DNA from 3 places in the Streptomyces sp. NBC_01017 genome. Region 3 is predicted to be linked to each of the others. Evidence: riboswitches for the same ligand, from Rfam matches in the RefSeq annotation. Region 3 holds a riboswitch; each other region holds the start of a gene.
The links. A riboswitch is a leader RNA that binds a small molecule or an ion and turns the genes downstream of it on or off. The one in region 3 is predicted to bind cobalamin.
Positions count from the first base shown of each region.

Region 1: another riboswitch for cobalamin. It lies ahead of OG331_RS18220 (ribonucleoside-diphosphate reductase subunit alpha); the one in region 3 lies ahead of OG331_RS12405 (energy-coupling factor ABC transporter permease).
Region 2: another riboswitch for cobalamin. It lies ahead of metE (5-methyltetrahydropteroyltriglutamate--homocysteine S-methyltransferase); the one in region 3 lies ahead of OG331_RS12405 (energy-coupling factor ABC transporter permease).

Region 1 covers NZ_CP108683.1:4,038,455-4,041,724, reverse strand. The annotation lists gene OG331_RS18220 (ribonucleoside-diphosphate reductase subunit alpha) at 1-1,769, opposite strand, end outside; cobalamin riboswitch at 1,893-2,067, opposite strand; gene OG331_RS18215 (ATP-binding protein) at 2,328-3,270, shown strand, end outside.
Region 2 covers NZ_CP108683.1:1,523,467-1,526,736, reverse strand. The annotation lists gene metE (5-methyltetrahydropteroyltriglutamate--homocysteine S-methyltransferase) at 1-1,748, opposite strand, end outside; cobalamin riboswitch at 1,927-2,121, opposite strand; gene OG331_RS07370 (3-hydroxybutyryl-CoA dehydrogenase) at 2,372-3,241, opposite strand; gene aceB (malate synthase A) at 3,238-3,270, opposite strand, start outside.
Region 3 covers NZ_CP108683.1:2,671,588-2,674,857, forward strand. The annotation lists gene OG331_RS12400 (Pls/PosA family non-ribosomal peptide synthetase) at 1-1,466, opposite strand, end outside; cobalamin riboswitch at 1,655-1,841, shown strand; gene OG331_RS12405 (energy-coupling factor ABC transporter permease) at 1,871-2,572, shown strand; gene OG331_RS12410 (energy-coupling factor ABC transporter substrate-binding protein) at 2,584-2,964, shown strand; gene cbiQ (cobalt ECF transporter T component CbiQ) at 2,971-3,270, shown strand, end outside.

The sequences.
Region 1 (3,270 bases), 1.4 Mb from region 3:
CAGCGCTCCGGCCAGGTCAGCTCGACGCCGTAGTGGTCGGGGTGCAGCACACCCCTGGCGGTACGGGTCTTCTCCCAGGCCGGCAGCGGGCCGTTGCGCTCGGCCAGGTCGACGGAGGCCTCGTAGGCGGCGAGCATGATGCGCTCGGCGATCCGGGTGGACAGGGCTTTCGCCTCGGCCGAGTCGAAGGGCAGGCGCAGTTTGAAGAAGACGTCCTGCAGCCCCATCGCGCCGAGTCCGACCGGCCGCCACTTGGCGTTCGACCGGCCCGCCTGCTCGGTCGGGTAGAAGTTGATGTCGACGACACGGTCGAGGAACGTGACGGCCGTGCGGACGGTGGAGTCGAGCCGCTCCCAGTCGATGTCGCCGGTCATCGTGTTCACGAAGGCGCCGAGGTTGACCGACCCCAGGTTGCAGACCGCCGTCTCCCCGTCGTCCGTGACCTCCAGGATCTCCGTGCAGAGGTTGGAGGAGTGGACGACATGGCCCGGCAGGGCCGTCTGGTTGGCGGTGCGGTTGGCGGCGTCCTTGAAGGTCATCCAGCCGTTGCCGGTCTGCGCGAGGGTGCTCATCATGCGGCCGTACAGGTCACGTGCCGGGATGGTCTTCTTCGCGAGCCCGGCCGCCTCCGCCTTGCGGTACGCCGCGTCGAACTCCTCGCCCCACAGGTCGACGAGATCCGGCACGTCCGACGGCGAGAACAGCGACCACGGCTCGTCGGCGTTGACCCGGCGCATGAACTCGTCCGGGATCCAGTGCGCGAGGTTCAGGTTGTGCGTACGGCGGGCGTCCTCACCGGTGTTGTCGCGCAGCTCCAGGAACTCCTCGATGTCGGAGTGCCAGGTCTCCAGGTAGACCGCGGCGGCCCCCTTGCGCCGGCCGCCCTGGTTCACCGCGGCGACCGAGGCGTCGAGGGTCTTCAGGAACGGGACGATGCCGTTGGAGTGCCCGTTGGTGCCGCGGATCAGCGAACCCCGGGACCGGATACGGGAGTACGAAAGACCGATGCCGCCGGCGTGCTTGGAGAGGCGGGCGACCTGGTGGTAGCGGTCGTAGATGGAGTCCAGCTCGTCCTTGGGGGAGTCGAGGAGGTAGCAGGACGACATCTGGGGGTGCCGGGTGCCGGAGTTGAAGAGGGTGGGGGAGGAGGGGAGGTAGTCGAGGCGGCTCATGAGCCGGTAGAGCGCGGCGACTTCGTCCACCGACCGGGCGGTGTCGTCCTCGGCGAGACCGGCGGCGACGCGCAGCATGAAGTGCTGGGGCGTCTCGACGACCTTGCGGGTGATGGGGTGCCGCAGGAGATAGCGGCTGTGCAGGGTGCGCAGCCCGAAGTAGCCGAAGCGGTCGTCGGCGTCCGTGTCGACCAGGGCGTCGAGGCGGGCCGCGTGCAGGCGCACGAACTCGGCGGTCCGGTCGGCGATGAGGCCCTCGCGGTGCCCGACCGCGACCGACCCGGTGAAGGACGTGACGCCCTGCGAGGCGGCCTCGGCGGCGATGGCGAGGGTCAGCAGCCGGGCGGCGAGCCTGCTGTAGGCGGGGTCCTCGGAGATCAGGCCGGCCGCCGCCTCGGTGGCCAGCTCGCGCAGCTCCGCCTCGTCCGCGAACGCGGACCGGCCGCGCAGCGCGGCGGCGGCGACCCGGCCGGGGTCGGCGTCGGGGAGGTCGGCGGTCAGCTCGGTCAGGGTCCGCAGCAAGGCGGTTCCCGGAGCGTCCTCGTCCGTGGGGACGGTAGGAACGGCTGAGGCCGGGTCTGCTGGCGCGATGGTCACGTGGGGGCTCTCCCTCGCTCGGCACGGGGGCCTCGGCGAGGGCAGGGGGCAGCACACGAGCGCACACGGCGTCGCGTCCACCGGCCCATTCCACGAGGCCCGGACATCGGGCGCACCGGCCGGGTGGCCGGGCGCGCTGTCGGCAGGTCCTCGGACTGACTCCTGCGCACGCCGCTCCTGGGAACAGACATGCACAAGTACACCGTTGCGGGACAGTTCCGGATTCGCACCGGATTCCCCTGCGACGACAGCGAGCATGAGCATACATCTTGTGCTCACCCGCCACGCCACCCCCAGATGTTGTGTCGTGCTGGTTTCAGAGCGTCAACTTGTGGGTGAGGAGCGTGATGTCGGCGAGGGGCGGGATCGGGCTCCGGCCCGCCCGGGTGCGGACGAAGCCCGGACGTTCGTGGATCGCCGTCCTGGAGGCAGGCCCGGGCGGTGATCTCGCCGAGGGCCGCCGGGTTGCGGGGGGTTCCGGGAGTGCTTCCATGGAGATAGGTGTCGGTGCCCCGCGGTCGCTCCGTTTCGAGAACGCTTCTCGGAAGGACACGCGCCATGACGAGGGTCGTCCGTCACCCGCCCGGCAAGGACCGGCCGCGCAACGCGCCGATGGCGACGCTGGCTCCGAGACGGGCGGGCGCCTGGCTCAGGCAGGGGTTCACGGGCCACTGGCACCGGCTGGCGATCCGCCTGGAGGCCCGCGGCGGCACCACCCGCCCCAGGAAGTGGCGCCGGTGGTTCACCTACACCAACGTCACCCGGGCCATCTGGACGGTGGCCGCGCTCGCCGTGCTCGCGTGGGTCGTGGAGGGCCTGTACATCCTGATCTGGGGCAGGACGACCGGCTTCGAGAAGTGGCGGGAGGGCAATGAGGGATTCGACACCGTGCTGCGCTTCCTCGGTCCGGTGCTGGCCGCGTCGCTCGCCGCCGCGCTCTTTCTGTTCTGGTGGTACCGGTGGACCAAACGGCGCTATCTCGCCAAGGCGCGGGACGACCCCCACCGACTGGTCCTCACCGCCGGTCCGGACGCCACGGAGATCGTGGGCCGGGAGGAGATCGCCCGGGTCATCGCCGAACGGCTGCGCGAGCGCAACACGCGCCGGCCCTATCTGCTGGTCGGCGGCGTCGGCGTGGGCAAGACCGCCGTCCTGGTACGGCTCACCGAACTGCTGGCGGAGCAGAACGCCGTACCTGTGCCGATCCGGCTGCGGGACGCGAACGGCGACAGCGACCTGAACTTCGAACGCATGGCCAAGGAGCGCTTCATCGAGGAGGCACCCCGGGGCATCCTCGCGCGCACCAAGACCGAGCGGGTCTGGCAGCAACTGCTCGCCGACGACAAACCGGTCGTCATCGCGGACGGACTGGAGGAGGCTCTCCTCGGCGACGGCCTCGAACAGAACCGGGACAACATCATCCGGCGGGCCATCGAGCGTGCCTACGAGGAGAAGCTGCCCCTCGTCATCGCCTCCCGTCCGCACAGCCCGCTGGAGAGCA
Region 2 (3,270 bases), 1.1 Mb from region 3:
TGGTCGTCGCGGACGAAGGACCAGGCGAGCATGGTGACCGGGCCGGTGAGCATGCCCTTGACCGGGCGGGAGGTGAGGGACTGGGCGTACCGCGTCCAGCGCACCGTCATCGGCTCGGGGCGGGAGATGTCGCCGGCCAGGATCGGCGGACGGACGTAACGGGTGCCGTAGGACTGGACCCAGCCGTGCTGCGTGGCGAGGTAGCCGGTGAGCTGCTCGGCGAAGTACTGGACCATGTCGTTGCGTTCGGCCTCGCCGTGCACGAGGACGTCGATCCCGGTCTTCTCCTGGAAGGAGATGACCTCCTGGATCTCGGCCTTGATGCGCTCCTCGTACCCCGTGGCGTCGATTCGCCCGGCGCGCAGGTCGGCGCGTGCGCTGCGCAGTTCGCCGGTCTGCGGGAAGGAGCCGATGGTGGTGGTCGGCAGCAGCGGCAGGCGGAGATGGGCGCGCTGCGCGGCGGCCCGTTCGCCGTACGGCTGTGAGCGGCGGGTGTCCGCGTCCGTGACCGCCGCCGCCCTGGACCGGACGGCCGGGTCGCGGGTGATCGGCGAGCCGGCGCGGGACGTCAGGTCGGCCCGGTTGGCGGCGAGTTCGGCGGCGATGGTGTCGGTGCCCTGGGCGAGGCCCTTGGCGAGGGTGACGATCTCTGCGGTCTTCTGCCTCGCGAAGGCCAGCCAGCGCAGGACCTGTGGCTCGATGTCCCGCTCCAGGCCCGTGTCCAGGGGCACATGGAGCAGGGAGCAGGAGGCGGCCGCGTCGACCCGGTCGGCCAGCCCGAGCAGGGTGCCCAGGGTGGACAGGGACTTCTCCAGGTCGTTGACCCAGATGTTGCGGCCGTTGACCACGCCGGCGACCAGGCGCTTGCCGGGCAGTCCGCCGACTGCGGCGAGCGCGTCGAGGTTGGTGGCGGCGGCCTCGGTGAAGTCCAGCGCCAGCCCGTCGACGGGGGCCTTCGCCAGCACCGGCAGGGCGTCGCCGAGCCGGTCGAAGTACGAGGCGACCAGCAGCTTCGGGCGGTCGGTGAGGGCACCCAGATCGCGGTAGGCGCGCTCGGCGGCGTTCAGCTCGGCCGGGGTGCGGTCCTGCACGAGGGCGGGCTCGTCCACCTGCACCCATTCGGCGCCGGCCGCGCGCAGGTCGGCGAGGACCTCGGCGTACACCGGCAGCAGGCGGTCCAGGAGGGTGAGCGGCTCGAAGTCCGCGGCGACCCCGGGCGCGGGCTTGGCGAGCAGCAGGTAGGTGACTGGGCCGACCAGAACGGGGCGGGCGGTCAGACCCAGCGCCAGGGCCTCCTTCAGCTCGGCGACCTGCTTGGCCGAGTCGGCCGTGAAGACGGTGTCCGGGCCCAACTCCGGCACCAGGTAGTGGTAGTTCGTGTCGAACCACTTCGTCATCTCCAGCGGCGCCACGTCCTGCGTGCCGCGGGCCATGGCGAAGTAGCCGTCGACGGTGTCGGCCTCGACGGCGTCCCGGTGACGCTCGGGGATCGCGCCGACCATGACGGTGGTGTCCAGGACGTGGTCGTAGTACGAGAAGTCGCCCGTCGGGACCTCGTGGATGCCGGCATCGGCCAGCTGACGCCAGTTGGCGGCGCGCAGTTCGGCGGCCGTGGTGCGCAGGGCGTCGGGCGTGACGCGGCCCTTCCAGTAGCCCTCGATCGCCTTCTTCAGTTCCCGGTTCGGGCCCTGGCGGGGGTAGCCGTACACGGTGGCCCGTGCTGCCGCGGCTGCGGACTTCGTGGTCACGGAGATCTCCTTCGCGAGATGAATCCCTGGGATCCCGGGGACGGGACGAGAGCGCGAAGGGGCGACGAACCGGACGGGCAGAGCGTGCGCGGCTGGGCACGGTCGTCCGCCTGGTATGTACGCCGACCCGCCCTCGAGGTCACCGGGATGTCCGCGCACGAGTTGTCCGCGCGCGGGCAGTTGGCAGGTCTTCGGACTCGCGGGCACGTCCTCCTGACCGGAGGACACCTACTGGCCGTCGCTTCCCAGGCCCTTTCGTCGGGCCCAGTGCGGATGACGGCGGTCGCTCCCACTCACCGCTGCGGGGCAGTCCCGGATTCCCACCGGGTTCCCTCTTGCGACGCATCCCACCTGGCGGGCGGGGCGAACCAGCTGCACCGGCCAGCCTACGGGGTGGCACCTCGGAGGGAGGACGGCGTCCGTCATTCGGATCGTGAAATGGGACACCCGAGTGCCGGGAGTGCCCGGCAGTTCCCCGAGTTCCCCGAGCGTCCCTGGGGTCGCAACGCCACAGGGCGGGAAGCGCGCCGCATCCGCGCCTCCCGCCCTTCCCCCGTGTGCGCCGCGGGAACCCTCACTCCCGGCGGCGACGCGGGCCCCTCAGCCCGCGTCGTACCAGGCCCTCAGTCCTGGTCGTGGATGTGGAACCCGCGGCCGGTCTTCCGGCCGAGCAGTCCCGCCTCCACCATCCGCTGGAGCAGCGGGGGAGGCGCGTAGAGGGGTTCCCTGAACTCGTCGTAGAGCGACTCGGCGATCGAGGCGACGGTGTCGAGGCCGATCAGGTCCGCGAGCTTCAGCGGGCCCATGGGGTGGGCGCAGCCGAGCTCCATGCCCGTGTCGATGTCGGCGGCGGTGGCGAAGCCGGACTCCGCCATCCGGACCGCGGACAGCAGATACGGGATGAGCAGGGCGTTGACGACGAAGCCTGCCCGGTCCTGGGAGCGGATGACGGTCTTGCCGAGCGCGCGGGTCGCGAAGTCCTCGACGGCGGCGATGGTCGTCCCCGACGTGTGCAGCGAGGTCACGACCTCCACCAGGGGCAGCACCGGCACCGGGTTGAAGAAGTGCAGGCCCACCACCCGGTCCGCCCGGCCGGTCGCCATGCCGAGCCGCATGACGGGGAGTGAAGAGGTGTTGGTCGCCAGCACCGCCTCCGGGTCCTCGACGATCTTGTCGAGCGTCGCGAAGACCTCGGTCTTGGCGGCCGGGTTCTCGATGACCGCCTCGACGACGAGCTGCCGGTCGGCGAGATCGTCCAGGCTGCCGCTGAAGACCATGCGGGCGAGGGCGTCCCGCGCCGCGGCCTCCTCCAGCTTGCCGCGGCGCACCGCGCGGTCGAGCGATGCCGCCACCCGGTCCCGTGCCGCGCGGGCCGCGACCGCGTCCACTTCGCAGACCACGGTGTCGAGCCCGGCCCGTGCGCACACCTCGGCGATCCCGGCCCCCATCAGCCCGCCGCCGACCACCCCGACGCGCCGGATGCCCCCGCTCACGCGCCGGCCTCCGTCCGCTTCACGAGGTG
Region 3 (3,270 bases):
GACCCGGTCTGCTCGACGCGGGAGAGGTCGTATCCGAGGCCCCGCAGGTAGTGGACGATGGCGGAGCTGTCACCGAACAGACGCTTCAGGAACCGCCAGTTGGTCAGGAGCGTGATCGTCCGGTGCGCCTCGAAGTGGAAGCCGTACAGACGGTAGGTCCTGCCCGGCGTGATGGTCAGGCTGAGCAGGCGCGGAAGGGCGGTCAGGACGAGGAGACCGGCGGGTACGGCGCCGAAGACGAGCACGAAGGACATCGCCAGGGCCTCGATGTAGAACGACCCGTCGGCGAAGACCGCGGGTCCCGGATCCAGAGCCGTGCTGAGCTGCGGGACCTCCACGAGCAGCGCGGCCACACCGCCGACCGCCAGGGGTACGTACACGACCAGCGCGACCAGCAGTTGCAGAACGCTGTGGGTCGCTCTGCGCACCGCGCCGCAGCGGGCCTGGCCCACCACCTGGTAGTCCACGTCGGTCCGCTGCGCCGGGGACCCGTGCCAGTGCTCGCCGTCGGGCACCGCCTGCCCGCGGTGCAGTGAGGAGGCGTGCCCGAGCTGGGCCCCGTCGCCGAGCGATGTGTCGATGTCGAGGACGGTGGCCTCGCTGACCAGCACGTTCCTGCCGATGGTGACGGGGCCCGTCTGGATCTGTCCGGCGTGCGCCCGGTAGCAGGGGAAGAACGAGTCCTTGCGGACGACTGTGCCGTCACCGATGGTGAACAGGTCGGTGCACACGGGCACGTTCCGGGAGAGGACCACGGCGCCCCGCCCGACCTTCGCGCCCAGTGCCCTGAGGTAGAGCAGGTAGAGCGGGGAGCCGCTGAACAGCACCATGGGATCCGCCCGCACCAGCGTCTTGACGATCCAGAAGCGGACGTACGCCACGCTCCAGACGGGTATGCGCTGAGGCTTCCACCGGCCTACGAGGGTCCACTTCACGAGGACGGGGAGGACGCACAGAGCCAGGAAGGCCGCACCTCCGAACAGGACCGAGCGCAGGTACACATCGAGTGCGCCCGATCCGGCGGAGATCCACCCGTAGCCCAGGGCGGTGCCGAAGGCGAGGAGGTAGAGGTACGCCATGAAGGCCAGGAACTGCAGGGCCCCGCACAGGACGTACTGCCGCTTGCCCGCCGCGGTCGGGGCCGGGGCCGGGGCCTCCGGTGCCGTGACCGCGGCCGCCGGTTCGGACCGGGGCATGGGCTCGGCATCCGCGAGCGCCGTCGCCAGGCTCCTGATCGTCGGGTGCCGATAGACGTCCCTCATCGACACCGACGGCAGATCCGCGCGCTTCCTGACTCGTGCGCAGAAGTGCGCCATCACAAGCGAGTCGGCGCCCAGGTCGTCGAAGAAGTGACCGTCGACCGGCACCTGCTCGCTCCGCACGACTTCGGCCAGCACCGCGGCGAGGGTTCTCTCGATGCCGGCCGGTTCACCGCATCCGTCCAGCAGGGCCGTGGATTCCTCCATGCACTTGATTCGGCACCGAAACGCGGACAGATCACCGCATTCACAAACTTCTGGTAAGTGATCCGCATTCGGTTACCCAGGGTTTACACACGGTTGCGGAGTCGTCGGGCCGCGCGCCCGGGCCATGGAGCGGGCGAACGCCCCTTTCACGCCCCCGAGGCGCGCTTGTCAGCCACGCTGTACGGGCACTACTGTCACCACGCCTTGGTGAACGGGAAATCCGGTGTGATGCCGGTGCGGCCCTCGCCACTGTGAATCGGGAAGTCCGGCTCTGGCCCTCACGGGCAGCCACTGGGTCCTTCGGGACCCGGGAAGGCGGAGCACGGGCGGTGGTACCCGTCAGCCAGGAGACCGGCCAAGGCGCGTCAACCATCCACGAGGTGCTGGAGAGGGTCTGCTGAGCCATGCACATAGCCGAGGGTTTCCTCCCGCCGGCGCACGCGGTCGCCTGGGGCGTCGCGTCCGCGCCGTTCGTAGTCCACGGAGTCCGTTCGCTCACCCGTGAGGTCAGGGAGCACCCCGAGAGCACGCTGCTCCTCGGCGCCTCCGGAGCCTTCACGTTCGTCCTGTCCGCGCTGAAGCTGCCCTCGGTGACCGGCAGCTGCTCGCATCCGACCGGCACCGGGCTGGGCGCCATCCTTTTCCGGCCACCGATCATGGCGGTACTGGGCACCATCACCCTGCTCTTCCAGGCGCTGCTGCTCGCGCACGGTGGCCTGACCACGCTCGGCGCCAACGTCTTCTCGATGGCGATCGTCGGCCCCTGGGCCGGATACGCGATCTACAAACTGCTGCGCCGCTACGACGTGCCGCTGATGGTGGCGGTGTTCTTCGGGGCGTTCGTCGCCGACCTGTCCACCTACTGCGTCACCAGCGTCCAGCTGGCGCTCGCGTTCCCCGACCCGAGCAGCGGATTCCTGGGCGCGCTCGGCAAGTTCGGCTCCATCTTCGCCGTCACCCAGATCCCCCTCGCGGTGAGCGAGGGACTGCTCACGGTGCTCGTGATGCGGCTGCTGGTGCAGTCCAGCAAGGGCGAGCTGACCCGGCTCGGCGTGCTCCTCGCCAAGAAGCAGTCCCGGACCGAGACCGAGGCGGTGGCCCGATGAGCAAGAGCCCGATGAGCAGGAACACGAAGATCAACGTCCTGCTGCTGATCGTCGTGGCCGCGCTCGCGGTCCTGCCGCTGGCCCTGGGTCTCGGCGACCACAAGGAGGAGCCGTTCACGGGCGCCGACGGTGAGGCGGAATCGGCGATCACCGAGATCGAGCCGGACTACGAGCCGTGGTTCTCGCCGCTGTACGAGCCGCCGTCCGGTGAGATCGAATCGGCGCTGTTCTCCCTCCAGGCGGCGCTCGGTGCCGGTGTCCTCGCCTACTACTTCGGCGTGCACCGGGGCCGGCGGCAGGGCGAGCAGCGGGCGCTGGAGCGGGCGCGGGACGCCGAGAGCGCGGCCGGTGGCGCCGCGACCGCCGAGGAGTCCACGGCCGAAAGGGCCTGATCCCTCGTGCTGCCGATCGACGCGGCGGCGCACAGCAGTCGCTGGCGCCGCCGTCACCCCGTGGACAAGGCCGTGCTCGGGCTCGGTCTCACCCTGCTCGCGATCTCACTGCCGCCCTGGCCGGGCGCGGCCCTGGTGCTCCTGACGTCCCTCGTGGTGCTGCTGGGCCCGGCGGGCGTGCCGGGCCGGCGGCTGTGGCGTGCCTACCGCGTGCCGCTGGGCTTCTGCGTGACCGGCGCGGTCACCCTGCTCGTCCAGGTGGGCGGGCCGGAAGGCTTCGTGTCCCTCGCGGACGACGGCCCGCTG